Regions from separate parts of the Alteromonas sp. ABE4_545 genome, predicted to be linked through region 1. Evidence: predicted binding sites of a transcription regulator. Region 1 holds the regulator's gene; each other region holds the start of a gene.
The links. Region 1 encodes sigma-54, which starts transcription at its own class of promoters, with help from an activator protein. Its sites were predicted from a motif close to GTTGGCACGNNNNTNGNNT; they were not measured.
Positions count from the first base shown of each region.

Region 1 (8,069 bases):
AGAGAGTTCGCTCGGCATCAAACTGGCTGCACCACGTAACCCCACAGCTTGAAGCTTGAGTGATACGACGGTTTTAATAATATCTTCAGACAGCTTAGTGTGTTCACGCAGCGGAAAAGCCACATTGTCGAACACTGTCATCTCTGTGAACAAAGCGCCGCTTTGAAACAACATACTCATACGTCGGCGCGTTTCGTATAAACGGCGACGACTCATTGAAACGATAGACTCACCATCAAATTCAATATCACCTTCATCTGGGGTAAGCTGCCCCCCGATGAGTTTTAATAATGTCGTTTTGCCAATTCCGCTTGGCCCCATAACCGCTGTGATAGCGCCTTTTCGCACGTCTAACGAAATATCTTCATAGATAACTCGTTGACCGCGACGAAATGTCATGTCTTTGACTGTTACTAATTTATCCATCATTCGGTCGATTTTATGTATCCCAAAGAGGCTGCGTTAAGTTTCTGAAACGTCTGACTAACAGACCGGTAAAAAGTTTTGTCACTTTCAAATCCAGGCCACCATTTTACGCAATAATTGCGCTTGTCCCCAAACGTAAAAAGTTACAAGTTATGTTCTAAAATATAGAACTGAATGAAATGTAATGGAGGCGGTTATTAGGCGCGCACTGTCGCAATTGCGCGACTATGCGTCAATTTGGTTGCCGAGTCAACTACACATCATTTATTCCATTTAAAATTACACAAACTGCCTATAAACCTTTAAGCACTGCGATAAGAGTTTTACACTCATTTACGTCTATAGTGACCCAAAAGCCCTTTTCAATTTGTATAAAATTGTACCTGTGTAGCACTTTCAGCAATATCTGAACCAGTTTTGCAGTATCTGTAAAACCGAATTACAGTGTGAAAGCGAGCTCGACGCCTTTAAACAATACGTGGTAACTAAGTGATAACTCAGATTTGTATATTTTTGATTGGACTTATTATTCTGAGCTGGAGCGCAGACAAATTTGTTGTTGGCGCTTCTGGCTTAGCCAAAAATTTTGGTATCTCGCCCATGATCATTGGATTAACCATTGTTGCCATGGGTTCCTCGGCACCGGAGATTGTCGTCTCTGTGATAGCTTCTGTCAATGATAAAACGAACACAGCCATAGGCAATGCAATAGGCTCGAATATCGCCAACATAGCGTTGGTACTGGGGATCACCGCACTCATCCGACCTATTCAAGTACGTTCATTAACGGTCAAACGAGAGCTGCCTATCCTACTTTGTGTAACCGGTGGTGCAATTCATTTACTGCTAGATTACGAGCTTTCACGTCTCGACGGCATTATTTTACTCTCTCTACTGGTTCTTTTTATTGGCCTTATGCTTGTACTGGCGTGGCATTCAAGCCAGTCAGATCCGCTTGTGGACGAACAAGAAGCCGAGCTAAGTGCCACCATTACCAGCCAAAAGGCGACCCTATGGATTATAGTCGGGCTAGTTTTATTACCGCTGAGTGCCAAGTATATGGTGGATTCGGCAGTGAACATTGCTCATATGCTCGGTGTCAGTGATCTGGTGATTGGCCTGACTATTTTGGCCATTGGCACCAGTTTGCCTGAGTTGGCAGCCAGTATTGCAGGCGTATTGAAAAAGGAAGATGAACTAGCCCTTGGCAACATTATTGGCTCTAACACCTTTAATTTACTTGCAGTTTTAAGTATGCCGGGGTTGATTGCACCGGGGCTTGTAGACGACAATGCCGTGTCACGGGATATCTGGGTGATGGCTGCGTTAACGCTAATGCTGTTTGTTTTTAGTTTTAATTTTCGTGGCACACGTAGGATTAACCGGTGGGAAGCAGGTATACTCTGCATTAGCTTTGTGCTTTATCAGTGGTGGTTATTTAAATAAATGTCTGAACAAGCAAACTTATTTTTGTCGTCGGCCAAACAGGTCATCGACATAGAATCGTCGGCAATTGCGTCTTTGGGCGACCGCTTAAACAGCGATTTTGTCGCCGCCTGTAATATGTTGATGCAGTGCAAAGGCAAAGTCGTTGTGTCGGGTATGGGCAAATCTGGTCACGTTGGCCACAAGATCGCAGCAACACTCGCCAGTACCGGTACTCCTGCCTTTTTTATGCACCCAGGTGAAGCCAATCACGGCGACCTTGGTATGTTAAGCGAAAACGACGTGCTACTGGCTATATCTAACAGTGGTGAAACCGCCGAATTGCTCAACTTACTGCCTGTAGTCAAACGCTTGTCTGTACCTGTTATCGCCATGACTAACAAAGCCACCAGCGCGTTGGGCCAACATGCCGATGTTTGGCTAGATATCAGTGTAGATCGCGAAGCCTGCTCATTGGGCTTAGCCCCTACAACCAGTACTACCGTTACATTGGTCCTAGGCGACGCCCTCGCCGTTGCCCTGCTCGATGCCAGAGGCTTCACTTCAGACGATTTTGCCCTATCTCACCCCGGCGGCAGTTTAGGCAGAAAATTACTAATGAAAGTGGCCGACATTATGGTGAGTGACGACAACATTCCGTGTGTACAGCAAACAGCCACAGTTTCTCAAGCATTGCTCGAAATATCCCAGAAAGGCTTGGGCATGACAGGTGTACTCAATGACCAACAACAACTTGTTGGCGTGTTTACCGATGGCGACCTCCGACGTATTCTCGATGCCCGCGTAGACCTGCACACCACGCAAGTAGAAAAGGTCATGACCCGAGGCGGTAAAACCACAACTGCAGATAAATTGGCCGTTGAAGCACTAAATCTCATGGAAAGTCATAAAATCAGTGCATTATTGGTTGTAGACAAGGATAATCACCCCATCGGAGCATTTAATATGCATATGTTACTCAAAGCAGGGGTAGTCTAAGTGAGTCAAACCAACACCTTATATGGTGAGATTAATACCGCGTTGTTCGAGCAATTACACCAAATTAAGTTATTTGTATGTGATATCGATGGTGTATTTTCTGACGGTCGTATTTACCTAGGCAACCAAGGCGAAGAACTCAAAGCATTTCACACCCGTGATGGTTATGGCGTTAAAGCGCTCGTAAAAATGGGGGTAAACGTGGCGGTTATCACCGGCAGAAAGTCAAATATTGTTGCCCAGCGCATGCGTTCACTCAACGTTGCTCATATTATTCAAGGCGAAGAAAACAAAGCAGATGCGCTAATTAACCTGATGAATGAATTAGGCTTAGCGGCGCATGAAGTGGCGGCAATCGGCGACGACGTACCCGATTTAGGAATGTACGAACACGCATCTGTACGTATTGCGGTTGCTGATGCTCACCCTCAGGTTCTCGAGCAAGCGAACTGGATCACCAAAACCCGTGGCGGCTTTGGCGCAGTAAGAGAGGTGTGTGACACAATGCTACAAGCACAAGGCCAACTTAACGAAATTCACGGTGCAAGTGTATGAGCCGAGTCGGCCTCAGTATCGCAGGGCTTTTTATATTAGCGCTGTTGCTATACGTGCCAAGCTGGATGTCACCGCCCCCTGAAGTCTCACAAGAGCAAGATATCCGGGCGTTAACGCCCACATACAAAGCGAAAAATATAACCACGCGAATTTACGATGAAGCCGGACACCTCAGTCACCAAGTGTTTGCGAAATCAATGGAACACTATGATTTACTAGGTTTTGTTCTGTTTAGTGAACCTGATTATACCTTATACACAGATGATACAAGTCAACCCTGGCATCTGCACGCTGATGAAGGCACCTTATACGACAACAATTTGATTCACTTAGAATCAAACGTCAGTATCACGAATGAAGATAACGACAATTTCGTACGCTCAATCAGTACCGAATTTATTGAAATTAACCTAAAAACCAAGATCGCAACATCCAACGAACCCATGATTATAAAAGGGGTGAACTTTGTGGTGACCGGCAATGGTTTTAATGCAAATTTAGAAACAAAACAGTACGAGTTAAGTCATCATGTTGAAACGATTTACACCCCTAGCCTGTAGCCTAGTATTGGGCTGGTTGCTGATTCCACAGGCTGTGGCTGGCGAAGCAGATTTCAAACAACAGATCCATATTAAAGCGGAAGACCAAAATCTGGATGGCGTTACCAAAACGCTTATACTCACGCGAAATGTCGCCATCAGCCAAGGCACTTTGTTAATTAAAGCTGATCGCGTAGAAGTGGTTAAAGGTGAAAATTCAGATGAAGGTTTTGAGGTCATTGTTGCTACTGGGAATCCGGCGAGCTATCAGCAGGATCTGGACAATGGTGAAACCGTATTTGCCAGCGCTAACGAGATCCGCTATGAAGTGGCCAACCGCATATTGACTATGGCTGGCGACGCCAAACTGGATCGCGACACCATTAAAATGACCAGTAATAATATTGTTTTCGACTTAATTAAAGAGCAAGTTCGCGCCGCAGACAGTGAAGGGGTTGAAACCGTACTAAGCCCAGAGTCATTTAACCAGTTGAAAGAAAAGGAACCGGAGCAGTAATGGCAACATTAACCGCGACCCATCTCGCCAAATCTTATAAATCTCGCCAAGTTGTGCGCGATGTAAGTTTGGAAGTATCAACCGGACAAATTGTTGGCTTGCTCGGCCCCAACGGTGCGGGTAAAACCACCACCTTTTATATGATTGTCGGTCTTGTTCCTTTAGACAAAGGGAACATTACCATCGACCAGCATTCACTCACGCATCAACCGATGCATGAGCGCGCTCGACAAGGTATTGGCTATTTACCTCAGGAAGCGTCTATATTTCGTAAACTCACCGTGTATGAAAACATCATGGCGATTTTACAAACACGCAAAGCGCTGACAAAAGCCCAGCGTGAAAGCGAAGCTGATTCACTACTTGATGAATTTAACATCAACCATATACGTAATAGTACAGGGATGAGTTTATCAGGGGGCGAACGCCGCCGAGTAGAAATAGCACGGGCACTTGCCGCCGATCCCAAATTTATTTTGTTGGACGAACCATTTGCTGGTGTTGATCCTATATCGGTTAATGATATAAAGAAGATAATCCAACACTTGCGTGATCGAGACATCGGAATTTTGATTACCGATCATAACGTTAGAGAGACGCTGGATGTATGCGAAAAAGCTTACATCGTGAGCCACGGAGAGTTAATTGCACAGGGTACTGCCGAAGACGTTTTGAGTAATCAAAAAGTGAAGGATGTATACCTAGGTGAGCAATTCAGGCTATAGTTAGGGTATCAAAGGAATATTTGTCTAACCAGCTACTACAGGTTAAAGCGTATTAAGATAAGAAGTAGATGAAGCCATCTTTACAACTCAAATTCAGCCAACAGTTAACGATGACGCCGCAGCTCCAGCAGGCGATCAAGCTGTTGCAGCTTTCCACTCTAGACCTCCAGCAGGAAATTCAGGAAGCGCTGGACGCTAACCCATTACTTGAAGTTGAAGAGGGTAGCGATTTCGACAACCTAGAGAAAAGTAACTTAGACAAGCTTACTGAGGGTGAGTCGACGACGGTGTCTTCTTCAGACAGTATTGAAAGTGGTGATGCGCTAGAAAAAAACGAACTGCCCGACGAACTGCCTATCGACAGTACATGGGATGAATACTATTCGGCCTCATCAGCGCCCGCATCGTCGTCTTCAAGCAGTGACGATGAACACGTTTATCAAGGCGAAACAACAGACGATATTCAAGCGCACTTATTGTGGCAAATGCGTCTCACGCCATTCAGCGACCTCGACCGCGCTATTGCCATTGCCATCATTGATTCCATTGACGAATCTGGTTATCTCACTTCGCCTATCGAAGATATTCTCAACAGCATAAATGAAGACGAAGACCTAGAAGAGCCTGTCGAGCTTGATGAAGTGGAATGCGTGCTTAAACGCATTCAGATGTTTGACCCAATCGGTTCTGGCTCGCGCTCACCTCAAGAGTGCTTGATGGTGCAATTGAAGCAATTCTCGCCCGACACGCCTTGGCTTGCCGAAGCCAAAATGCTGATTCAAGAGTACACTGACTTACTTGGCAGCAAAGATTATCGAACCTTAATGCGTAAAACGCGTCTGAAAGAAGACGAGTTACGCGAAGCTATGCGACTGCTCCAGAGCTTAAACCCTCGCCCGGGCAGTGCGTTAGTGACAAAAGAACCCGAATACGTGATTCCTGACGTATCGGTAGCGAAAAAGAACGGCCGTTGGAGTGTTGAATTAAACCCCGACAGCCTGCCAAAACTGAATGTGAATCAGCAATACGCAGCCATGAGTCGAAACTCGAAAAGCAGCAGTGATTCCCAATTCATTCGTTCTCATATGCAAGAAGCCAAATGGTTTATAAAAAGTTTGGAGTCGCGCAACGAGACATTGTTAAAAGTAGCGAACTGTATCGTACAACAACAGTTAGGTTTCTTTGAACATGGGCCAGAAATGATGAAGCCTATGGTACTGAACGACGTAGCTGAAATGGTGGACATGCACGAATCTACGATATCGCGTGTTACCACGCAGAAGTACATGCACACACCTAGAGGTATTTTTGAACTGAAATACTTCTTCTCTAGCCATGTTGCCACTGAATCGGGTGGTGAATGCTCTTCAACGGCTATTCGTGCATTGATCAAAAAATTGGTGGCGGCTGAAAAGCCAGCTAAACCGCTCAGCGACAGCAAGATTGCTCAATTGTTGGCCGACCAAGGCATTAAAGTAGCCCGGCGGACAATAGCAAAATACCGGGAATCGTTATCGATTCCACCGTCTAACCAACGCAAGAGCTTAATTTAATTAAGCTGCAAACCAAAAGGAAGACGACTATGCAAATAAACCTTACTGGTCATCATATTGAGATCACAGATTCTTTGCGTACTTATGTCGATACCAAGTTCAGCAAACTTGAGCGTCATTTTGATCATATTTCTAACGTGCACGTGATATTAAATGTTGAGAAACTCAACCAAAAAGCCGAAGCCACGATGCATTTGAGTGGAGCAGAAGTATTTGCTTCATCTGAAAACACCGATATGTATGCTGCGATCGATAGCATGGTCGATAAACTCGACCGTCAAGTGATCAAGCATAAAGAAAAGCTTAAAAAACACTAATTAAGACAGCATGGATATTAAAGCCATTGTTAGCCTGAACCGCACCGAGTGTGCGGTTCAGTGCAATAGTAAAAAAAGAATTCTCGAAATCATTAGCGATATCGCCGAAAAAACGACCCCAAATGTCGACAAAGTAGACGTACTCACGGCCTTATTAGCACGTGAAAAAATGGGTAGTACAGGTATTGGTAATGGTATTGCGCTCCCTCATGGTCGGCTTCCTGGCTTGGACAGAGTCATTGCCATTATTGTCACCAGCGAACCTCCCATCCAGTTCGATGCTATCGATAATAAACCCGTCGATATCTTTTTTAGTTTACTGGTTCCTGAAGAACAAACCGAAGGCCACTTACAAACCTTGGCCACAATTGCCGGTAAACTGAGCGATAAAGACACCGTAAAAGCCATTAGAAACGCCACTAACGGCGATGATATTCTTACCGCACTAGGCGAATAGTAGCGTAAAGCGATTTAGGGAGAAGCGCATTGAAACTCATCATTATTAGTGGCCGCTCAGGTTCAGGAAAATCGGTCGCATTACGCGCCCTCGAAGACTTAGGCTACTATTGCGTCGACAATATTCCCGTTAATCTTTTGCCCACCCTCACACACACAGTGGTTGACGAATACGACCAAGTGGCCGTGAGTATAGACGTTCGCAATCTGCCTAAAGACCCGAACGAACTGGTAGAAATACTCGATTACCTGCCAGCGTCTTGGTCAATGACAATCGTGTATATCGACGCCAGTGATGACATTCTGGTGAAGCGCTTCAGCGAAACTCGCCGTTTGCACCCTTTAGCCAAGCTCAATAAGTCGCTGTCAGAGGCCATACAAGCAGAAAAAGCCTTGTTAGCGCCGATAGCCGAGCGCGCAGATTTGTATTTAGACACAGATAAACTGTCAATTCATCAACTCGCCGAACTCATTCGTGAGCGTATTTTAGGAAAGAAAAGCTCTCGCTTAGTGTTGGTATTTGAATCCTTTGGTTTCAAACATGGCATTCCCAAAGA
Region 1 is NZ_JBSWYY010000006.1:59,731-67,799, reverse strand. It holds gene ACXAH6_RS07925 (ATP-binding cassette domain-containing protein) at 1-426, opposite strand, end outside; gene ACXAH6_RS07920 (calcium/sodium antiporter) at 916-1,872, shown strand; gene ACXAH6_RS07915 (KpsF/GutQ family sugar-phosphate isomerase) at 1,873-2,850, shown strand; gene kdsC (3-deoxy-manno-octulosonate-8-phosphatase KdsC) at 2,851-3,405, shown strand; gene lptC (LPS export ABC transporter periplasmic protein LptC) at 3,402-3,965, shown strand; gene lptA (lipopolysaccharide transport periplasmic protein LptA) at 3,934-4,461, shown strand; gene lptB (LPS export ABC transporter ATP-binding protein) at 4,461-5,186, shown strand; gene ACXAH6_RS07890 (RNA polymerase factor sigma-54) at 5,255-6,739, shown strand; gene hpf (ribosome hibernation promoting factor) at 6,769-7,056, shown strand; gene ptsN (PTS IIA-like nitrogen regulatory protein PtsN) at 7,067-7,513, shown strand; gene rapZ (RNase adapter RapZ) at 7,543-8,069, shown strand, end outside.

Region 2 (8,069 bases), on a different contig from region 1:
CAAGCGCAACAAGCGATAGATGTGATTTTTAACACGGTGTGACGTATTAGGTAATACATGATCAAGGAAAATCTCGCCCACGGCAGAATTATCAAGAGTAGCTTTGTGGCGCCTAAATGGGCGAAGAATCGCCACATCCAAACAATCTGGCCACGCTTTTTACAAAAGCGCCAGCCCCTCACGTATACCACCGAGCGTATCTCGCTGCCGGATGGGGACTTTCTCGACTTAGCATGGGGGCCAAAGCCGGAAAAACTCACAGGGCTTGTGGTCTTATTTCATGGCTTGGAAGGGTCTATTAAGAGCCATTATGCAAACGACATGATGGCGACGTTAAGCCGCGATGGTTGGCAAGTTGTTTTGATGCATTATCGCGGCTGTAGTGGCGAGCCGAATATTAAACCGCGTGCGTATCACTCAGGTGAAACGGAAGATCCGAGTTATGTGCTGGAGCTACTTGCCGCGCGTTACCCAGGGTTGCCTATGGTGGGAATTGGATTTTCACTTGGGGGCAATATGTTGCTCAAATTGCTGGGCGAAAACCCCTCACAACACTGGCTTTCCGCCGCTATTGCCATTTCTGCACCCTTGAAGTTAGGTGAATGTGCGCAAAGTATCGATCGTGGTTTCTCAAGAGTGTATCAGAAGTATCTACTCGCGAGCATGAAACGCACACTGCTGAAGAAAATGGCGCATATCGACTATCGCAACTTGATCCAGCTTAACCACGACGACGTCGACACCATTCATAGCTTTAAACGCTTCGACACCTTGATCACTGCGCCACTACATGGCTTTAGTGACGCAGAAGACTATTATGAGAAATGCAGTGCGTATCACTTTCTCAGCGCGATTCATTGTCCTACGTTGATTTTACACTCTATCGACGACCCATTTATGTCGCCGGTCATTGTTCCATCGGAACAAGAGTTGGCACGTGCTGTCACATTGGAATTGAGTGAAGAAGGTGGGCATGTTGGCTTTATGCAAGGTGCTTTCAATAAGCCAACTGTATGGCTACATGAACGAGTACGCCGTTTTGTGGCGGACTATTTACCGAGAGCCTGAATATGATTATCCCTATTGATGAAATAGAAAAAGACACGCTACGTAATATTGCTGAAGCTTTCGTGTTGAGAGAAGGGACCGATTACGGTGAAGAAGAAGCCAGTTTTGAGGATAAAGTTGAGCAAGTGTTGGGGCTATTAGCCAGTAAAGAAGCCGTGCTTGTGTATTCTGAATTACATGAAACGGTTGATATCAGGCCGAAAGACCAAGTCACGCTAGACGGAGAAGAATATCAAGGGCTGGAATAAACCAGCCCTTTTGCTATTTAAAATGCGTAACGTGCGCCGAGTTGCATAATGTCGCCGCCGTCCATAAACTTGTAGCTCGCACCAACCGACAGTTCTGGGCTGATGTAGTAGTTACCACCCACTTTGAAGGTCATATCACCGTCACTGACGTCGTAATAGCCTAGCTCACCTGTTACTTCAACAACGTCTGTCACCATTGAGCGAACGCCTGCCGCCAAGCTGTAGCCGTTATCGTCATAGCCATCAGTGTCTACTCGTTCAAAGTTAATGCCCGCGTATGCGTCTGTGGTGGTATTCAAAGGTACGATGTAGCCCCCACCTAAAGTGAGTAGGTTAATATCGGCGCTGCCTTCTTCAACAAAGGTGAATTCACCGTTTAAATATACATTTGGGTTAATCTGATACTTACCACCAATAAAAGCACCATCAGCATCTAAACCCCCGTCACCATCTAATGAGGTGTAGCCACCCTCTACATATCGCCATGCAGGGCCATTGGCCAGAACTGCTGTTGAAAATGTACCTGCTGCAATCAGTAATGCTAAAGCCGTTGTTGATTTGCGCATGAGTGTCTCCTTTTTCGATTTATAACTACGCTGTGGCTTAGACTCTCGCAAAGGGCAGGCCAGAATTAATAAAAAAGCAAAGAAAAATAAAATTATCCTTTAAAAATATATAGTTACTTGTCTTTGGTTGTGTTGGGTATGTTCATGAGTGTTATCACTGTGGTGTAAATATCGCTAGAGTTAGTACTGAAGTGTCGCTAAAAGCCAACAGTGAGATTAGCCAAAAGTATAATAAACCTAATTGAAAGCCGCGGAAAAACCGTTCAGTTTAGTGTAAGTATTTGTAATTATTGTATTATTAAAGTTTTTTACCATGTTGGAACGACAATTGCTCTAGTCAATGTGAATCTTGTTCACGGAGTTTTTTATGTTTTCCAACAACAGCCAACACAATGCATTTTCTATAAAAAAAGTATTTCAAGCATTGCAGAAAGGCTTGGGTATTCGCCGACTACTTACCTGTACCGTTTCTGCAGTAGCATTGCTTAGTGCAAGTATCAGTAGCGCTGATGAGGTAACACAAGAAAACCTACCTGCTGATAGCGTCGTTATTTTAAATAAAGTGATAGAAGAAGCGCGCCTTTCTGCGCAAGAGAGCTTTACCGTTGATGATCATGGTTTAGATGCTTCTCTTAAAAATATGGATTATCAAACCTACCGTGCCATTCGTTATAAAGCAGATCACAGCTTGTGGCATGGTGAAAATGACTACGAAGTGCAGTTCTTTCATCCTGGTTTTTTGTTCAAGCAGCCAGTGAGTGTCATTACTGTTGACAACCAAAACCAAGAACACCCTGTTCCCTTTAATAAAGATGCGTTTAGTTATGACCAACAAGCGTCGAATCTGTCTGGCTTGACCAATGAGAATGCAGGCTTTGCAGGGTTTCGCGTGCACTACCCAATTAAGAACAGCGAATACAAAGATGAGTTCGCCGTATTTCAAGGTGCGTCATACTTTCGCTTGATTGGTGGAGACAATGTGTACGGTATTTCAGCGCGTGGCTTAGCTATCGATACTGCTGAAACAGAGGGTGAAGAGTTCCCTTATTTCACGAAGTTTTGGTTGATTGAACCCAAAGAAAACGGCCCTATCGTGATTTACGCGCGCTTGGAAAGCCCTTCTGTTGCCGGTGCTTATCGTTTTGAATTGACGCCTGGCAAAGATACAGAAATGAAGGTGAAATCTTGGTTGTTCGCACGCGAAGACGTGAAGAAACTTGGCGTAGCGCCGTTTACCAGTATGTTTTTGTATGGCGAGCACAGTCAAAGCAAGCCTGATGACTATCGTCCAGAAGTGCATGACAGCGATGGCGTATTAATGGTGACCAATGCCGGAGAACAAATTTGGCGCCCTTTGACCAACCCCGCTCATCTTCAGATTACGTCTTTGGTTGATACTAAACCTCAGGGCTTTGGGATGTTGCAACGCGATACTGACTTTGATCACTACTTGGACCAAGAAGCCGCTTATCACAAGCGTCCAGGTCTGTGGGTAACTCCGGAAGAAGGCTTTGACGAAGGAAGAGTGGAAGTCGTTGAAATACCCACGCGTTCAGAAGTAAACGACAATATTGTGGCTTATTGGGTGCCTAAAACACCGTTTAATCAGGGCGATAGCCGCTATTTCAGCTACACCATTCGCACCGTAGACGGTAACGTTGAACAACAAACCACTACGCCATTAATGACGGTGCTTCGTACTCGCCAAGGTTCTGGTATTCAGCCAGGCGAAGAAGAGTCTGAAAAAGCGAAAACCGTGAAGTCTCGTCGTTTTGTTGTGGACTTTACCTTACCTGAATCGCTAAGCGGTGAGATTCAAAACTTGAGCGTGCAGTTGAGTGCTGCCAATGGCCAAGTATCTCAAGCTCGCCTTTACCCTGTGAATGATGGCACTGAGTTGCGCGCCACTTTCTTACTTCAAGCAGCGCAACAAGCAACGGCGGATATGCGTTTGTATATCGCCAAAGACAATCAACGAGTCAGCGAGGTGTGGAATTATGTTTATCAAGCAAAATAAATCAGCTCAACACAAGCCCATGAAAACAGAATCAAACTTTACACTCGCAGTACGTGGTGAGGCGATGCGCTTGATGTTACTGGCAATACTCGTCGTACCCACAATGGCGTTAGCTGGTTGGAGTCTTTACGAAATCTTTTTGCCAAATGGTTTAACCGGAATCGAAATTGCTCAGTTAGGGTTAAGCTTGGTTCTGTTCGCTTGGTTAAGTATGGCGTTTTGGACAGGTGTAATTGGCTTTGTACTGCGTTTAGCGAACATCGACCCTTTAAGCTTGAAAAAAGCACAGCCTAAGCCTGATTCGAGCACGGCATTAACGAAGCGTCATGCGGTGATCATGCCTGTATACAACGAAGATACGCGTCGGATCATGGTTGGTTTTGAGGCGTGTGTACGTGAGCTAGCTGGTACTGAACACGGCAAAGACTTCGACTTTTACATGTTAAGCGATACACAAAAGCCAGACATGGCTGAAGCTGAACTTAAAGGTTTTCAACATCTTAAGCAGCGTTTAGGTGCTTATGCAGACCAAGTGTTCTACCGTCGTCGTGAGAAAAACGAAGGGCGTAAGGTGGGTAACGTTGCCGATTTTTGTCAACGTTGGGGCAGCCACTATGAAAGTATGATTGTATTGGATGCCGACAGCATTATGACCGGTGAAAGAATGGTTGAGCTAGCTCAGCGTATTGAGGCCAACGACAAAGTGGCGCTGGTACAAACCATTCCTATGCCTGTGCGTTCTACTACCTTTTTCGGACGTTTTGTGCAGTTTGCGGCACACTTGTACAGCCCAATGCTAGCAACTGGGTTGTCATTTTGGCAGACCGACAGTGCCAACTACTGGGGGCATAACGCCGTTATTCGTATCGCTCCCTTTATGCAGCACTGTGGCTTGCCGTCATTACCCGGTAGAGAGCCATTCGGCGGAGATATTTTAAGTCACGACTTCGTAGAAGCAGCGCTTTTGCGCCGTGCAGGTTGGGAAGCCTACTTGCTAACAGATACTGATGGCAGTTATGAGGAAGTACCCGCCCACATTCTGGAATACGCAACGCGTGACCGTCGTTGGGTTCAAGGCAATATTCAACACCTAGGGCTGTTGAAGGTAAAAGGTCTAACCATGACAAACCGCATGCACTTCATCTTTGGCGCGTTTGCTTATATGTCTTCGTTAGTGCTAATGCTAATGTTGGCGCTTGGTACAGCTGACGCCCTAGATAAAGCACTGACTATTCCAGAGTTTTTTGGCAATGAATATCAGTTGTTCCCTACGTGGCAAGTTGCGCGTCAAGATATGATGATGTGGACACTGTGGGGCACTACGTCATTGTTGCTGATGCCTAAAGTGTTGGGAATTATTTTGGCATTGATCCAACGTCGAGAGGAATTTGGTGGTGCATTTACCCTATTAAAAGGGGCCGTGGTAGAAATTATCATGGCGATGTTATTGGCTCCATTAATGATGTTCTACCATAGTTACTTTGTATTGAGCGTATTTGTTGGCCACTCTGTAAGATGGGAAGCACAGGACCGCGAAGGCAAAATGGTACCTTGGGCTGACGCATTTAAACGCACCCAGGTAGCAAGTTCACTTGCTATCGCTTGGGGTGTGACAACATGGTATTTCACACCGTCTCTATTCGTTTGGTTAATGCCGGTGTTAATTGGTCTTGCACTGAGTGCGCCTATCATACGCTTCTCTAGTAGTTTGAAGTTGGGTCACAGCGCATTTCGCAATGGTATTTTTGTCATCTCTCCTGAGCGTAAAGAAGGACAAGCTTTGAAACGTGTACGTGTTGGTATGGCAAACTTTGATTTCAGCAACGCTGCTGCAGAATTGCCAGTGTTACCTGAAGTGAATTGGCAACCAATGGTGATTCAGGCTTTCAATAAAGCTCCATTACCGGCTCAATTGCCCGTACAAAGTGCGGCATAGCAAGCTTCTAGCGTAAAAAAAAACGGGTATCTTTTAACGAGATGCCCGTTTTTATTACAAAAGATAATTAAGCGGCACTTGCTTTTGGATTCGCGCCAAATTGGTTGTCATCATGGCTGTCTAATACGAAGAATACCAATAGGACAATGGCACCGATAAGAGGAAGAAGATAGAGCAACTGCCACCAACCACTACGACCAGTGTCGTGCAGACGACGAGCACCGATAGACAAGGTTGGGATTAGCATAGCCAGAGAGAAAAGCATGCCAAGAATACTCGCACCAATGATGAGATCTACGATACCGCACGCGATTGAAAAAATAACCACGAAAAGATAAAACATCCAAAATTGCTTACGACGAGCGCGGCCAGTGAATTCCGCATACTTTTGCATTGCTTCAATAAAATACTGCATGGTATTTCCTTATTTATATGGGGTCGAAAGACCAATATTATTCCTGCTTATTCTTTGAATAAGCGACTGCTTTCCATCAAGCCAAGCGACTATACTGAAAATCACAAAGATAACCATTTATTTTGTACTAATAGGCTGTAATAGTTAGTATTTGAGGCGGGATGTGAGGCAGTTAATGTAACTGCCTCAGAAGAGAAATCGTATTATTTCTGGGTGAAAGTGACAGAAAATGTCACGGGAACACTTGTGGTAATGCTGCTTAAACCTGCCAAGGTTTGCAGAGTTTGCACTCCGCCATTTAAACCAAAGTTAGCAGCTGATAATACTGTTGGCGCAACGGTAGTTACCGTTAACGTGTTGTCGTTCACTTTAGTCACCAATACGTCAAAGGTAGTGGGTGCTTTCATACCATGCAGTGAAATTGTGCCTTTTACTGAGGCTTGTTTACTTGAGCCGGCGGGCAAATTGAGTAATTCCTTCGCGATATTGGCAGAAAACGTCGCTTTTGGATACGTGCCCGTTTCGAATAAAATATCTTTCATTCGAGTGTCTCTGAGCTCAATTTTGGTATTCACAGAATCCAGTGCCACATCAATTTCGGCCATATTGCTGTTGTTGATAGTGCCGGACACTTTTTCAAAAGCATGAACTTCGGTTATCTGGGCATTCTTAGTGGTTAAAAAGTTTAACGATGATTCATCAGGGGCAACTTGCCACTGAGCCATTGCCGGTAGGGCAACGAGTGCAGAGATAGCCAGTAAAGTTCGAGATAACATTTATTCACTCCTTTCGTATTGGACGACTTGCTCCCACGGGACTCGCTGGTCGCCAAGGACGACAAAGTCGGGATTTTCCAATGTGTTGCGTTGGTTGTACGTCAATGGTTCTAGTGTGGCGGCTAAGATACTACCACCGGCTTCGCTTACGATACATTGAGATGCACCTGCATCCCATTCACCTGTAACGCCTATACGCATAAAGGCGTCAGCTTTACCTTCAGCGATAAAGCAGGCTTTTAACGAACAACTGCCTAGAGGCAGGGTTTGATACATACGTCTTGCACACATGCGAGACATGACTTTATCTCTGGCCTGACGACGACTAATTGCCATAATGATGACGCTGTTGTCTGGATCATCCAATTTACGCACGTGAATTTTCCCAGTAAATTCAGGGCTTTCTTTAAAAGCACCTTGGCCTTTACTGGCGTAATACAGACTTTGTCCTGGCGGCCAGAAGATAACACCTATAATAGGGACGTTATCTTCAATCAAGGCGATGTTAACGGCGAAATCGCCACTGCGTGCGATAAATTCCTGTGTGCCGTCGATTGGGTCGATTAACCAATAACGCTTCCATTGGCTACGCTCGGCTAATGAGGCGTGTTTGGTTTCTTCTGACAAAATCGGTATATCGGGGGATGCGGCTTGCAATCGCTCCATGATAATTTCATTGGCCTTGTAATCCGCGGTGGTAACGGGCGAATCATCATCTTTCTGAAAGCTTTTGAAATCACCCTCATCGTAGAGGGTCATCACCGCTTCACCGGCTTCAACGGCGGCGGATTTTGCAAGTTCGAGTAATGACTCTATGGGGGCGGCGTCTTCCGGCATAGTTTATTGCTCCTTCAACCACTTCTGAGCTAAAAATAGGGCGGCTACACAACGGGCTTCTACAAAGTCCTCTCTGGCTAGCAGTTCATCGGCTTTGGCAAGTGGCCAATGAATGACTTCAAGAGGTTCTGGTTCGTCACCTGTTAGTGACTGAGGGTAGAGGTTGCGCGCTACAACAATTGTCATTTGCGCGTCAAAAAACGTAG
Region 2 is NZ_JBSWYY010000003.1:55,258-63,326, forward strand. It holds gene ACXAH6_RS04135 (TIGR02444 family protein) at 1-42, shown strand, start outside; gene ACXAH6_RS04140 (hydrolase) at 58-1,068, shown strand; gene ACXAH6_RS04145 (YheU family protein) at 1,071-1,316, shown strand; gene ACXAH6_RS04150 (outer membrane beta-barrel protein) at 1,334-1,882, opposite strand; gene ACXAH6_RS04155 (OpgD/OpgG family glucan biosynthesis protein) at 2,250-3,899, shown strand; gene mdoH (glucans biosynthesis glucosyltransferase MdoH) at 3,880-5,835, shown strand; gene ACXAH6_RS04165 (DUF805 domain-containing protein) at 5,903-6,250, opposite strand; gene ACXAH6_RS04170 (YceI family protein) at 6,454-7,026, opposite strand; gene cysQ (3'(2'),5'-bisphosphate nucleotidase CysQ) at 7,027-7,863, opposite strand; gene nudE (ADP compounds hydrolase NudE) at 7,867-8,069, opposite strand, start outside.
Region 2: a site for sigma-54 is predicted at 2,198-2,216, ahead of ACXAH6_RS04155 (OpgD/OpgG family glucan biosynthesis protein). Genes of this name have one in related genera too.

Region 3 (8,069 bases), on a different contig from region 1:
CGGTCACCGTTGTAGTCGACTAAAAAGCTGTTACTGCGCTTGGTTTCATCTGAAAATCGGGAAATGGCGACTACGCGTTTCAATGCTCGCGTATCTTCGGCCATGAGCGTTGGACTAATATCTGGTTGGGTCACAGGTACAGGGTTTACGGTGCCGCGGGTTGCACTAGTGCAGCCTGATAACGCCATAACTCCGGCTAGACTGATAACGGTCAAAAGTTGCTTTTTCATGCGGTCCTCTCTTGAAATCGCTGATTAAGGTTCAGCGGATGAGGCTAGTGTATGAAGGATTTTTTGTTCGTGAAAGAGGCCAGCTTTAAATACTACAAACTGATACATTTGAAGACAATTTTGGTACACACTTAGCCTGCGAGTTTATTGGCTTTATCCGCCACTTTTAACAATCTATTAAAGGAAATTTGTCATCAGTGGTGGTAGAATCGCCGACCGTTTTTTAATCAAACGCCAATTGAGAAACTATGTTCAATATAATTAATAATAAAGACAGCAACATTAAGAATGATGTCTTGTCTGGGATCACCGTAGCACTCGCGCTGGTTCCTGAAGCGGTGGCATTTGCCTTTGTGGCAGGTGTTGAACCCATGATTGGCTTGTACGCCGCATTTATGATGGGGTTGATTACCTCTGCGATCGGTGGACGCCCCGGTATGATCTCGGGCGCAACAGGCGCAATGGCTGTGGTCATGGTTGCCTTGGTTGCACAACATGGCGTGCAGTATTTGTTTGCTGCGGTCATACTCGCGGGTTTGCTGCAAATACTGTGCGGTGTTATGCGGCTCGGTAAGTTCATTCGCTTAGTGCCTTACCCGGTCATGTTGGGCTTTGTAAATGGCCTCGCCATCGTCATTTTCTTAGCGCAGTTGGGCCAGTTCAAGGTAACCAATGCCTTAGGTGAACACGTGTGGATGCAAGGCTCAATGCTCTACATGATGCTAGGTTTGGTAGCGATCACCATGGCCATTATTTACTTGTTGCCTAAACTAACCAAAGCCGTACCTGCGTCGCTTGCGGCCATTATTACGATTACCTTATTAGTTCACGGCCTTGACCTTGAAGCACGTACCGTCATCGACTTTGTGCGTGATATGCTGCCTGCTGACCAAAAAGACTCGGCTTCTTTAGCCGGTGAATTACCGTCTTTTGCTATCCCAATGGTGCCGCTAAATTGGGATACCTTCATGATCATTTTACCTACATCGGTCATTTTGTGTCTTGTGGGTTTGATTGAGTCATTACTCACACTAACACTGATTGACGAGATGACCGACACGCGTGGTCGTGGCAACAAAGAATGTGTTGGCCAAGGTGTAGCGAACACTGTGAATGGTTTCTTCGGTGGTATGGGCGGTTGCGCCATGATTGGTCAGAGTATGATTAATATTAACTCTGGTGGGCGCGGGCGTTTGTCGGGGATCACCGCTGCGGTTGTACTGCTTGGGTTTATCTTATTTGCAGCTCCGTTAATTGAAATGATCCCGCTTGCGGCTCTTGTGGGTGTTATGTTTGTTGTGGTTATTGGCACATTTGAATGGGCTTCTTTCCGCATTATCCGTGGGGTGAACAAAGAAGATGCCTTTGTGCTGTTCTTGGTAACTGGCGTAACTGTGATTGCCGACCTTGCTATTGCTGTTGTGGTGGGCGTGATTGTTTCGGCATTAGTTTTCGCATGGAAAGCCGCTCGTTATGTCGAGAGTAAAACCCATATCGATGATGATGGTTGGAAGGTATACGAGCTTCGCGGCCCGGTATTCTTCGGCTCGGTTCATCATTTTAAAGAAATGTTCGATGTAGCTAATGACCCTGATGATGTGGTGATCGACTTTAATAACAGCCGAATTTGGGATTCGTCAGGTATTGATGCGCTTGATAGCCTAGCTGACAAATACGAAGAAGCTGGCAAGAAGCTGCACATTCGTCACATTAGTGAAGAGTGCCGAGGCTTGCTGAAGAAAGCGGATAAGTTTGTAGAAATTAACGTGAATGAAGACCCACGTTACCGTGTAGCTACAGACAAGCTCGCATAAGCGAACGTGCCAACATGGGGCGATGTTGCATGATGTTGGTGCAATTCGCCTTTCACTGTGTTTTTGTGTTCTCGTTAAGTGCCTGAAATTATGGTTAAAGTAATATTGGCACTAATGTTGATTGATAGAAAGAGACGCATAATGAGTATCACAACCGTAGTGAACTCGCGGAACTGAACAATTTCGATGTTGTGAGACTGTCGCAGCATCAGGCATGGCAAAGAAGCCCACAACTAACTTTCGTTGGTTGTGGGTTTTTTTTTGACTCAAAAAAAGGGTTTCACAATGAATCAAACTACCTCAAAAAAACGAGTCGTCGTCGTAGGTAACGGCATGGTTGGGCACCATTTCGTTGAGCAGTTGGTAAAGAGTGACGCAGATTGTCATATTACTGTATTGTCGGGTGAACCAAGACTCGCTTATGACCGCGTACATTTGTCTTCATATTTTGAAGGCAGCAGCGCAGACGATTTGGCAATGACCGACGAAGCAACCTACAAAGCGTGGGGCGTTGAGTTTTTTGTTAATGCAAAAGTGGATAAAATTCATCGTGAAACCAAAGACGTAGTCACCGAAGCAGGAGACACGTTCGCGTATGACGTACTGGTAATGGCAACGGGTTCTTACCCTTTTGTTCCCCCCATTCCCGGTAACGAGCAACCTCATTGTTTGGTATACAGAACCATCGAAGATCTGGAAGCCATTGAATCGTCTGCTAGCCAAAGCAAGGTGGGTGTCGTTGTGGGTGGTGGCCTGCTAGGGCTTGAAGCCGCTAATGCACTAAAGCAAGCGGGTGTTGATACTCACGTTGTTGAATTTGCACCACAACTAATGGCGGTACAGCTTGATAACTTGGGCGGTGACGTACTCAAAGCAAAAATTGAAGAGTTAGGTGTAAAGGTACACACTCAAAAAGCTACGCAAGAAATTGTGGCGGGTGAAGATTGTCGTTATCGCATGAATTTCGCAGACGATACCTTCTTAGAAACCGATATGATTTTGTTCTCGGCAGGTATTCGTCCTTCTGATCAACTTGCTCGTAGTTTTGGTTTGGCGGTAGGTGAGCGCGGCGGGATTGTTGTTGATGATCACTGTGTCACGTCAGACCCGTCTATCTATGCTATTGGTGAGTGTGCGCTATGGGACAACCGTATATTTGGTTTGGTCGCACCGGGTTATAGTATGGCGCGAGTTGTCGCGTCGCATATTGCTGGTGGCGAGCTAGCATTTGAAGGGGCAGACATGAGCACTAAGCTCAAGCTGATGGGCGTAGATGTTGGCTCTATTGGCGACGCCCATGCACGCACAGCGGGCGCATTAAGTTACACCTATTTCAACCAGCCTGATGGGGTGTATAAAAAGCTGGTTGTTAACCAAGAACAAACGAAAGTGCTGGGCGCCGTGTTAGTAGGCGATACCAGCGACTACGACACGTTATTGCAATATGCACTCAACGATATCACCCTACCTGAACACGCAGAGAGCTTAATCTTACCTTCAAGCGGTGATGCCGCACCGGCACTGGGGGCTGACGCCTTGCCAGATACTGCGGTGATTTGTTCATGTCACAACGTAGCAAAAGGCGACATTATCACTGCGATTGACGGTGGATGTTGTAGCGTTGGCGATATTAAGTCTGAAACTAAAGCTTGCACCGGTTGTGGTGGTTGCGCCGCATTACTGAAAAACGTTGTCGACAGCGAACTGGAGAAACGTGGCGTAGAAGTATCGAAAGCGATATGTGAACACTTCAATCATACCCGCCAAGAGCTGTTCCACATTGTAAAAGTTGAAGGTATTCACGACTTTGACACTTTACTACACAAACACGGTAAAGGGCTGGGTTGTGACATTTGTAAGCCTGCAGTAGGTTCAATTCTTGCTTCTGTTTGGAACGACTACATCCTTAAACAGCAGCACGTAAGCTTGCAAGATACCAACGATACCTACTTGGGCAACATGCAGAAAGACGGTACTTACTCTATTGTTCCTCGCGTTGCCGGTGGTGAAATTACACCTGAAAAACTGATTTTGTTGGGCGAGATTGCCAAGCAATATAACCTTTATACCAAGATTACCGGCGGCCAGCGCATCGACTTGTTTGGCGCTCGTGTAGACCAACTCCCTGAAATCTGGGAAGCCCTGGTGGCAGGCGGCTTTGAAACGGGTCACGCGTATGCGAAATCGTTGCGTACTGTGAAGTCGTGTGTAGGCAGTACTTGGTGTCGATACGGCGTACAAGATTCAGTAGGCCAAGCGATTGATTTAGAAAACCGCTACAAAGGTTTACGTGCGCCACACAAAATTAAATTTGCAGTCTCTGGCTGTACCCGTGAATGTGCAGAAGCACAGAGCAAAGACATCGGTGTGATTGCCGTTGAAAATGGCTGGAACCTTTATGTTTGTGGTAACGGTGGCATGAAGCCTCGTCATGCCGACTTGTTCGCCACCGATTTAGACAGCGAAACGCTCGTCAAATACATCGACCGCATTTTAATGTTGTACGTTAAAACCGCAGACCGCTTACAGCGTACGTCTGTGTGGATGGACAATATGGAAGGCGGTCTCGCCTATCTTCAAGATGTCATTATTAATGATTCGTTGGGTATTAATGATGAACTTGAAGCGCAAATGGAAACAGTGGTAGAGAACTATCAGTGTGAATGGAAAACCACAGTGGAGTCGCCTGAAGCACGTAAACGTTTCCGTCAATTTGTGAATAGTCAAAATACCGATCCTAACATCCAGTTTGTGATGGAACGCGGTCAAGTAAGGCCTGCAACGGAAGTTGAAAAGCGAGCGGGCAATGAAATTATTACTGTCGAATTGGTTGAATAGGAGGCCATTTATGGAAGCGTTAAATCAACATACTTCGGTATGGCAAGATATCTGTTCTGTGGATGACTTAGTGAAAAACAGTGGTGTTTGTGCGTTAGTGAATGACGAGCAAGTAGCACTGTTTACCACTGAGTCGAAAGACGGTGTACAAGTATTTGCAATAAGCAATTGGGACCCAATTGGCAAAGCTAACGTGTTATACCGCGGTATTCTTGGCTCTATTGGCGACGATATCGTTGTGGCTTCGCCACTGTATAAACAACACTTTTCTCTAGTTTCAGGGCGTTGCTACGAAAGCGATGACTGTAGCGTTGTCGTGTATGACGTACGTATTGTAGACAACACCGTACAAATTGCCGCCTAGTGTTAGGCACAGTGGAGAAGCAAGTTATGCCATTATCAACAATGACACAGCAGCAAAAGCCGGTACTCAAACAAAGTACATGCCCTTATTGCGGAGTAGGCTGTGGTGTTGATGTTTTATGTGATCCTACCCAGCCTGCTTCAAAACAACTTAGTGATTTACAGGGAACATCTGAACACCCTGCTAATTTTGGCCGATTATGTGTTAAAGGCAGTCATCTACTTGAAACAAACGGTGAGTCCCAGCGTTTACATTCGCCATTAATAAACGGGCGTGTTGTGACGTGGGATGCCGCTACTCAACACGTTGCAGATAAATTGTCAGCCGCCATTGCGGAGCACGGCCCTGACGCTGTTGCGTTTTATGTGTCGGGTCAGCTCTTAACTGAAGACTATTACGTCGCCAATAAACTAATGAAAGGTTACATTGGTAGCGCCAATATCGATACCAACTCGCGTTTGTGTATGTCTTCGGCTGTGGCGGCTTATAAACGTGCTTTTGGTGCAGATGCGGTACCTTGTAGCTATGAAGACCTTGAGCAGTGTGACCTGCTGATCATAACGGGGAGTAATGCGGCTTGGACTCATCCTGTGTTATTCCAACGCATGGAGCGAGCAAAGCGACGTAACCCGAATATGAAAGTGGTGGTGGTCGACCCCAGAGAAACCGCCACCTGTTCTTTGGCTGATCTGCACTTACCCCTAAAACCTGGTACCGACGCAGCGGTTTTTAATGGCCTGTTACAGTATTTGGCCGACAACCAAGCGTTGGATAAAGACTTTATTCAAGCCAGTACACAAGGCTTTGACGTGGCATTAGCGCAAGCTGAGTCTTGGACGTTGGCAAAAACTGCCGCTTACTGTGAGCTCGACCCAGAGGATCTTGCAGATTTTTACCGCACATTTGCACAGCAACAGAAAGCTATTACCTTCTTTTCGATGGGCATAAACCAATCTACAACGGGTGTAGATAAAGGCAATGCCATTATTAACTGTCATCTTGCAACGGGGAAAATTGGCAAGCCGGGCGCAGGCCCATTTTCTATTACTGGGCAGCCCAATGCTATGGGTGGAAGAGAAGTAGGCGGGTTAGCAAATATGCTAGCGGCGCATATGGATATTGATAACCCTGACCATCGCGAACAATTACAAGGGTTTTGGCAGTCTCCAACAATGGCGACAAAAGGTGGGTTAAAAGCAGTTGATTTGTTCAAGCGTATGGCGGCAGGAGAGATCAAGTTTGTTTGGATTATGGCGACAAACCCTGTTGTTAGTATGCCAAACCGCGTGGAAGTGGAAGCCGCGCTAAAGCAATGTGAAACGGTTGTCGTGTCGGATATTGTTAGCAGCAACGACACACTAAACTTTGCCACTGTCGCGTTGCCCGCTACTGGTTGGTCTGAAAAAGACGGTATGGTGACGAACTCTGAACGTCGAATTTCTCGCCAGCGCGGTTTAATTCCTCCCTATGGCGAAGCCAAGCACGACTGGCAAATTATGTGTGAGGTGGCCAAGCGTATGGGCTTTAACCACGGTTTTGATTTTGCATCGAGTTACGAAGTGTTTCGCGAACATGCCAAGCTCAGTGGTGTAAATAATAATGGTTCACGGGCGTTCGATATTTCAGGTTTAGCAGACATAACCGAAGCAGAATACGACGGCTTTATTCCCATGCAATGGCCAATTAACGGCCAAGCAAAAGAAGGGACAAAGCGTTTATTCACCGATGGCAATTTTTATACGTCAACGAAAAAAGCCAATTTTATTCCCATAACGCCGGTTGCAGCTGAACAAACTACGTCAGCCGATTACCCTTTTATTTTAAATACGGGCCGTATGCGAGACCAATGGCACACCATGACACGTACCGGTAAAGCCACACAACTCTTGCAACATACGGGTACTGCTGAACTGGCAATAAACCCCACTGACGCAGAAAAACTGGGTGTAGAAGCCGGACAGCTTATGGCGCTCAACAGTGCAGAAAGTGGTGAGCGCCCTGTGATACTGCCGCTAACAATTACGCCTAAGCAAAAGCCGGGTAGTGTGTTCGCACCTATTCATTGGTCAGAAACCTGGGGTTCGCATTGTGCGATAGGCAAATTATTCAGTGGTGCGAATGATGCGATATCTGGGCAACCTGAGTTAAAACACGGCGCAGTATCGCTGTCGCCTGTAGAATATGCGTACGCAGGCCAATTAGTGGTAGTTGAACAGCATCTATTGTCGCTGTTGAGCCATTGGTTTGAATATTGGGTCAAGGTACCCGCAGAACATTGTTTCAGTGTGAATTTTGCTACTGACCTGACAGTCAGTGAGTTGCTCGCTAAAGTCTACGCCTTGTGGGGTGATTCGGCCACCGTGACCACTATTCAAGGCGAACAGGGTGCAAGTATCTTGGTTGTAAGAGAAGACAAATTGGTGGCCGCATGTTTTGTAGGTCAACAACTCACTCATCTGCCATCAGACTGGCTGGAACAAATATTTACCGCTGACTCACTGACTTCGGAACATCGCGCAGCCTTACTACGCCAAACACCTGACGATGCCTATTTGCAAGGTAAGCTGATTTGTAGCTGCTTTGGGGTGAGAGAAAAACCTATAGAGCAAGCGATTCTGGATGGCGCAACCAGTGTTGATGCCCTAGGGGAAACCCTCAAGTGCGGCACCAACTGTGGCTCATGTCGTTCTGAGCTGGCGACCATGGTGGAACGAGTGACCAGTGAAGCCAATATTCCCATTACCCTTATTTCCGACAATGGAGAAACAGTATGTCAGTAACTTTTTATCAGCGCTGGAGTCGAGCGGCTGTCGACTGTTTTAA
Region 3 is NZ_JBSWYY010000005.1:71,761-79,829, reverse strand. It holds gene ACXAH6_RS06715 (CsgG/HfaB family protein) at 1-230, opposite strand, end outside; gene ACXAH6_RS06710 (SulP family inorganic anion transporter) at 479-2,044, shown strand; gene nirB (nitrite reductase large subunit NirB) at 2,330-4,882, shown strand; gene nirD (nitrite reductase small subunit NirD) at 4,893-5,246, shown strand; gene ACXAH6_RS06695 (nitrate reductase) at 5,273-8,026, shown strand; gene cobA (uroporphyrinogen-III C-methyltransferase) at 8,017-8,069, shown strand, end outside.
Region 3: a site for sigma-54 is predicted at 2,149-2,167, ahead of nirB (nitrite reductase large subunit NirB). Genes of this name have one in related genera too.

Region 4 (8,069 bases), on a different contig from region 1:
TCGGGTAACCCAGTAGCAATGGCTGCAGGCCTAGCCGCACTTGATCAATTACAGGCTGATGATTTGTACCCGTCCATTTTTGAGAATACCAAGCAATTAGCTGAGGGCTTTTTAGCCTTGGCGAACAAACACGGTATTCCAATGTCTATTAACTACGTAGGCAGCATGTTTGGGCTATTCTTCACAGACGTGGAGAAAGTGACCAACTATCAACAAGCCATTAATTGCAATACAGAGCAATTTAAAACCTTTTATCACGGCATGCTAAACGAAGGTGTTTACCTAGCGCCAGCCTCATACGAAGCGGGTTTTATGTCGAAAGCGCACTCAGCAGAGATTGTAGCAGACACCCTAGCTGCAGCTGATAAGGTGTTAGGCGCGCTGTAACAGGAGAGAAGTACTGTGACCGACGTTTCAAATTGGCTATACCTCGCACTCGCGATAACGTCGGTCTACAGTATTGTATTAACCTTAGGTGTAGTGCGAGCCAAACAACGCCAACGTCGGCAAGCAAAAGCACAACAGCGCGTTATTCCCCACGGCGGTACTATCCGCTCAACCGCACAAGAACAAGCCAGTCAGCGCTTTCTAGACAAAGCCGACGAAGCCATGCGGTTCAATCAAACATTTCAGAAATTCGTCCCTAAACAGTTTGTTGATCACTTCGCCAAGCACGGCTCTGACGTACTGGAACTTGGCCACGCCGACGAAGACGAAGTGGCGATTTTATTTTGCGATATTCGCGGCTTTACAGGCTTATCTGAGCGAATGTCACCTCAGGAGCTTATGAATTTTCTCAACTCCTATTTCTTACGAATGAATGCCCCCATTCATCAAAATAGAGGGTTTATCGACAAATTTATTGGCGATGCGATTATGGCGCTGTTTGATCACCCCGGCGGTAGCCCGCAGCAAAAGGCCTACGACGCCATCCTTGCCGCTATCGACTTGCGCAACGCAATCTTTTTGTACAACCAACACCGTGCGAATAGCGGTTACGAAGGGATCAATATTGGTGTAGGTATTCACTTTGGCCCCGTTATCATTGGCACCGTGGGTTCTGATGACCGCATGGATACCACGGTCATAGGTGACAGCGTTAACATTGCGTTCCGGTTAGAAGGCCTAGCGCCCAAATATCATGCTGATATCGTTATAAGTGAACAAGTACGCGAGTGTTTAAGCGGTGAGGAAGGAATTGAGTATCGCCCATTAGACTGGGTAAGAGTAAAAGGGCGCCAAGCACCGGTGAAAATATACGAAGTGTTCAATCATTTACCTGACCACCAAAAACAAGCCAAGCTGGCAACAAAAGCGCTTATCGAACAAGGGTTACAACTGCGCATACAGCAAGACTTTGAGGCTGCGCTGGCCATCTTTGAACAAGCGCTTTCAGTCAACCCAGATGACCCTCTACTGCTGCATCACATCGAGTCTTGTCGACACTACCAAACCCAAACACTGCCAAGCGATTGGGACGGCTCTTTTAGTATGCGTGACTAACTTAGCCTTTTGCGTGCGCTTTAATAAAGGTAGCAGATGGGGCAAAAAACGCAGCACCAGTTTCAGCATTTGTAAAATCTAACCAGCGGTCGTAGTCGCCCTTTCCTGAACCGAAAATTTGGCTATGCAACATACGTTTGAAAGGTTGCGCACTCGCTGAACAGGTTATCGACATTAATCCCTGACTAATAATATCGCCATAAGGCATTCCTTGTTTCAGTAACCCCGGAAGAGACTCGTCATCGTGTCTGGTATCTGCGCGCACGGCGTGGGAATAGTCGGAGCACTCGCTACTCACTAAGTTGTGCTCTTTGGTGCGCCCGATAGCTTCCTCTTGTTGACGTTCCGACAAGCTATGCCAACGGCGTAAATCGTGACGAAAACGTTGAACATGTACATAGCTACCGCCACAAAAATCTGTGTCATCATCTCCCACAATTGCGACTTGTCTGCGGTGCATGCCTCTAGGGTTGTCTGCGGCATAAATAAAGCCGTTTAAATCTCGGCCGTCGAGATACCGAAAACTGCGCACTTGTTCAACCAAGTCCACATGCAATCTCAGTAAGTCCATTACCTCAACGCCAATCGCATGACAAATATCGAGCCTGTCAGCCCGAATTTGAATAAAAAGGTCACATTGGGTCACTGGTGCAATACGATCTTCACACTGCATGTCGGGAAAAGGGGCGAGTTCCTGAGGAATGAGACCATCGTATATCTCATTCCAAAAGTCACTGCCAATAGCCACCACACCCGTAACCATCGCTTCATAATGTTCGGCATCGTAGTAGTCGAAAATATCTAGCACACGAGCAAGTTTACTTCTAACGGTTTGCGTATCATCGTCGATGATATTAAAAAACAGATATTGAGCATGCAGATTGGGTTCGGCACAAATACCTTTCTGTGGCTGAGACATAGCTTTCCTTTTTTATTGTTCTCGACGCAATTTCAACACGTTAATACCCCGCTGCCTGACCGTCTTTTCGGCTTTCTGATGCGCCGTAATATACGCCATGCTCACTGTCTTTCATAATGGCTTGATAACCGCCGTATGCGCCTACTACATCGCGTATAACATGACCGCGCTTTTGAAGTTCTCGTATCACCTTAGGGTCGAACCCTGACTCCAAACTGATATAGCCGCCCTCTGTCATCAAATGCCCCGTGGGGCTGCTTGAGCCGCTGTGTAGTATACGTGGTGCGTCGCCAGCTTCTTGTAAGTTCATACCAAAATCAATCATATTCACTAATATTTGTACGTGCATTTGAGGCTGTGTTGCACCGCCCATTACACCAAAGCTTAGCCAAGGCTGACCATTCCGTGTGACAAAAGCCGGAATAATGGTGTGAAACGGTCGCTTGCCAGGCGCATATTCATTGTAATGACCTTCTTCTAAGGTGAAGAGCTCACCGCGATTTTGCAGCACAAAACCTAACCCCGGCGGAGACATACCAGACCCCATACCGCGATAATTACTCTGAATAAGCGACACCATATTGCCGTCTTTGTCTGCCACCGTCATATAAATGGTATCGCCATCCACCATACCGGCATCCACACGTTGTGCGGCTTTTATTGGCGAAATTAGCGCTCGTCGCGTGTTGGCATACTGCTTTGAAATCAGTTGTTCGGTGGGAATGTCGTGAAAAGCAGGGGCAGCGTAGAATTTAGCGCGATCTGCAAAGGCGAGTTTTTTCGCTTCGACAAAGGTGTGAATATAATCGGTCGAACCGAACCCCATTCCATCTATATCATACCCTTCCAATATATTGAGTATTTGCAGCGCAGCAATACCTTGTCCATTGGGCGGCAACTCCCACACATCGTATCCGCGATAGTTAGTCGATACAGGGTTCACCCATTCCGATGTGTGACTCGCCAAATCGTCATACGACAAAAAGCCGCCGTTAGCTTGCATGTAAGCACCTATTGCTCGTGCAATATCGCCTTTGTAAAAGGCGTCTCGTCCGCCTGTTGCAATTTTTTCATAAGTTACAGCGAGGCCTACATTGGTAAATATTTCGCCTTTTTTCAATGGTCGACCATTGGGTAAAAAGGTTGCTGCGAAATCGGGATACTGCCCAATGCGTTTCGCGTTTACGCCCCAGTAATACGCGATCAGCTCTGAAACGGGAAACCCTTCTCGGGCATATTGAATGGCTGGCGTTAACAGGGTTGTCATTGGCAATGAGCCAAAACGATCATGCAGCATAAACCACCCGTCTACGGCACCGGGAACAGAGACAGGCAAGGGGCCAAATGCAGGGATTTTCGTCAGCCCCTGCTCAGCGAAATAGGATTTTTTCAAAGACTTAGGTGACCGACCAGAAGCATTTAGCCCAACAAGCGCTTTGTTTTTTGCATCCCACACAATCGCGAAAAGATCGCCACCAATGCCAGCACCTGTGGGTTCTACCACTCCCAGTACCGCATTAGCTGCAATCGCAGCGTCGATGGCATTCCCCCCTTGCTTTAATATATCTAATGCTACTTGCGTAGCCAGAGGTTGACTCGTCGCCGCCATGCCGTGTTGTGCAATCACTTCTGAGCGACTTGCAAACATTTCCCCCGTCACGCGGTCATAACCAAAACAAGGCGTACTCAGCCCTAAAACAAAGAGTGTGAGAAAACAGAGTCGTTGCATAACGTATTCTTATTATTACCGTTTGTCATAGCATACTCTGCTTAGACCCGTATAAAAAGAAAAAAGCCCCGCACGAAGCGGGGCTACAGTCGAAGGGATATAGGCTTATTATTATTATTTAGCTGCCCAATCTTAAATCACGTGTCGAAGCTTATGAACGACCACCAGTGAAATCTGGGTATGCTTCCAGACCACACTCGCTTACGTCTACACCTTCGAATTCTTCTTCTTCGCTAACACGTACACCCATCACAGCTTTGATAATCAACCACACAACCAAGCTAGTAACGAATACCCATACGAAGATAGTCAATGCGCCAATGATTTGGCCTGAGAAGCTTGCTTCGCCAGTAACTGGAACAAGCAACAAACCAAGAAGACCCACTACACCGTGAACAGAGATAGCACCTACTGGATCGTCAATCTTAAGCTTATCAAGACCAACAATGCTGAATACTACCAAGATACCGCCTAGCGCACCGAAGATAGTAGCTTCAAGAGCAGTAGGAGTAGAAGGTTCTGCAGTGATAGCAACAAGGCCAGCCAACGCACCGTTAAGCGCCATAGTGAGGTCAGCTTTACCAAACATGATGCGAGCAACGATAAGAGCAGCAATACAACCGCCTGCCGCAGCAGCGTTAGTGTTCATGAATACAACCGCTACTGAGTTTGCACTTTCTACAGATGCAGTCGCCAGTACTGAACCACCGTTAAAGCCAAACCAACCCATCCAAAGGATGAAAGTACCTAGCGTAGCAAGTGGTAAGTTTGCGCCAGGGATAGCGTTCACTTTACCGTCTGCAGTGTATTTACCTTTACGAGCACCTAGTACAAGTACACCAGCAAGGGCAGCTGCTGCACCAGCCATGTGAACGATACCAGAACCAGCAAAGTCAGAGAAACCTAGGTCGCCCAATACGTACATACCGAAAACAGCATCGCCGTTCCAAGTCCATGCACCTTCCATTGGGTAGATGAAACCCGTCATTACCACAGCAAATGCCAAGAAAGCCCAAAGCTTCATACGCTCAGCAACTGCACCAGATACAATAGACATTGCCGTTGCAACGAATACTACCTGGAAGAAGAAATCTGCAGAAGGTGCGTAAGTTGCTGGATCTTCAGCGACACCTGTTGCGCCATCAGCGATGATACCGTCAAGGAAAATACCGCCGCCATACATGATGTCGTAACCACAAATCATGTACATCGTACAAGCAATCGCGAACAACGCGATGTTTTTAGTTAGAATTTCAGTGGTGTTTTTAGCGCGTACTAGACCCGCCTCCAACATAGCAAAACCAGCGGCCATCCACATTACGAGGGCACCGCTCATCAAGAAGTAAAAGGTATCTAGCGCGTACGCTAGTTCAAAAGTTGTTTCCATTGTGCGTTTCTCCGCTTATTGTTCTCGTAGGCGCTTACAGCGCGTCGCTGTCAGTTTCACCAGTACGGATACGTACTGCGCTTTCCAGGTCATAAACGAACACTTTACCGTCGCCGATTTTGCCCGTTTTCGCCGCACCAACGATAGCTTCTACTAAGCGATCAACTTGGTCGTCTTGTACAGCAATTTCCAATTTAACTTTAGGCAAAAAGTCAACTTGGTATTCCGCACCACGATATAACTCAGTGTGGCCTTTTTGACGTCCGAAACCTTTCACTTCGGTCACGGTCAAACCGTCGATACCGATTTCTGAAATGGCTTCACGAACATCATCTAGCTTGAACGGCTTGATGATAGCTGTGACTAGTTTCATGTGTTGCTCCCAAATGTGGTTTGCTTTTGTTGCATGTTGTGTGATTTACAGAGCTATAACACAAGAGGTGTGCCACAAATTAATATTCATGAAAATCATATATTTATGATATTGAGGATACAAATTGAAACATTTTTTGGCACAAATTTGGTGCACATTAAAATTTATGCACCAAATTTGTTCAATGGGAAATATCCATCACCGATCGTCTCAAATTTCCGGAACTTTATCCCGAATACGCAGGTCTTTTGAGCATGAATAGTATGGATAATTTTTTCTCACCAGAGCGACATTGGGAAATACCCGAGGTCAAAACTCACGCGTTTAAGCGGTTAGTCCCTTTATTGGTGCTTTCTATTGGTTTGCACATTGCTGTGGTGATCGCCTTGAGCCGCACAGCTACGCCAACGCCAATCCAGACAAAGAAAACGCAGCCCATTTATGCTCAATTGATCATCCCGCCACCGGTAAAGACAGCGCCCCCACGCGAAGAAGTAAAACCAGATGAAACTCCACAAGCACCACCAACTGTGGCACAAGAGCCAGTGCCGAGTATTCAAGAGCAAAATACGCAAGAACAAGATAATAACGACATGGCACCCCCAACCACACCAGAGCCAACACAAAAGCCCGAAGTTGCCGATGCTGTGCAGCCCGCCATAGACACTACACCACCAGCGCTCACGGGTAAGGAATTAACACAAGATAAAACGGACACGGCAACACGCCCTAAAATCGATATTAGCCGAACTCAACTCGACCGCTTTTTCTCTTCGCAACGAGCTGATCAGCAGCAAATACTTGCCGAAGAAGCCGCAAAAGCTTACCAACGCCAGCAAGTCTCGCCGGATTTATCGGCAGGTTATGTGAGTCAAGAAGAACGAAACAAACCCAAACCCGTTAAGGTCAACTGCAGTACCAACGTCAATAAATCAATGGCAATTGTCAGTGGCTTATTAGGTGGCAATTTAACCTGCACAGATCGCAGTCAATTTAACCAATTCATAGAAGATAGAAAAAACAAACAGTGATCGCACATCACACAGATTGTTGTTATAAAAGACCTTTCAAAATAGAAATTTAAGGATGTATTTTGGCTGCCGCTAATCTACTCGCTCTCATTGACGATATCGCCACACTGCTGGACGATATTGCCGTTTTGTCAAAAGTAGCCGCGAAAAAAACGGCTGGAGTGCTAGGCGATGACCTCGCTCTCAATGCTAATCAGGTCACGGGAGTAAAGCCCGACCGAGAACTACCAGTGGTATGGGCTGTTGCAAAAGGGTCATTATTAAACAAGGTCATTCTTGTACCGGGTGCGTTGTTGATCAGCGCCTTTGTACCTGTACTCATTACCTTGCTGTTGATCCTTGGTGGTGCATACCTTTGCTTTGAAGGTGCCGAGAAGCTTTTGCATAAATATTTCCCTCATTCGCATAATGACGAAGAGAGAGAACAGCGACTAGCCGCCCTTTCCGACCAAAATATTGACCTTGTCGCGCTGGAAAAAGACAAAATTAAAGGCGCCATTAGGACCGACTTTATTTTGTCAGCTGAAATTGTGGTTATTGCGCTAGGCAGTGTTCAAGCAGCCTCGTTTTCCACCCAATTAGGCGTGTTGTGTGCACTCAGTGTTGGTATTACAGCAGGCGTTTACGGACTCGTTGCGGCCATTGTAAAAATGGATGACTTAGGCCTGTATTTACTGCGCAAGTCACTCACTGGGGAATACAACGCATTGCAACGCCACATGGGCCGAGGTCTGCTTATTGCCGCCCCTGTATTAATGAAGTTACTCGCCATTGTTGGCACTATCGCAATGTTTCTTGTTGGTGGTGGCATCATCACTCATAACGTACCAATGGTACACCACATCGCAGAAGCACTACTGCCCACCGGTGGCGGATTAGAAACGGTTTCGGCCATTGGGTTTGACGGCTTAGTCGGCCTAATCAGTGGAGCCATTGTAGTCGCGTTAGTAAAATTGGTGACTAAGCTCAAAGGCTAATCACACCTTTTAGGCGTATTCGTTCACTATCACTGCCTATCTCGCCTGCCGACGCATTAACACCCGGTAGGCGTTCACTTCCCCTGTTAGTATTTTTGACCATTCAAGGTTTGTGTTTTTCACTAATTTTTAGTCGTAAATATCTCAACT
Region 4 is NZ_JBSWYY010000002.1:139,361-147,429, forward strand. It holds gene hemL (glutamate-1-semialdehyde 2,1-aminomutase) at 1-387, shown strand, start outside; gene ACXAH6_RS03060 (adenylate/guanylate cyclase domain-containing protein) at 403-1,503, shown strand; gene ACXAH6_RS03065 (Dyp-type peroxidase) at 1,505-2,422, opposite strand; gene ggt (gamma-glutamyltransferase) at 2,463-4,151, opposite strand; gene ACXAH6_RS03075 (ammonium transporter family protein) at 4,303-5,538, opposite strand; gene glnK (P-II family nitrogen regulator) at 5,573-5,911, opposite strand; gene ACXAH6_RS03085 (hypothetical protein) at 6,175-6,942, shown strand; gene ACXAH6_RS03090 (DUF808 domain-containing protein) at 7,005-7,919, shown strand.
Region 4: a site for sigma-54 is predicted at 5,970-5,988, ahead of glnK (P-II family nitrogen regulator). Genes of this name have one in related genera too.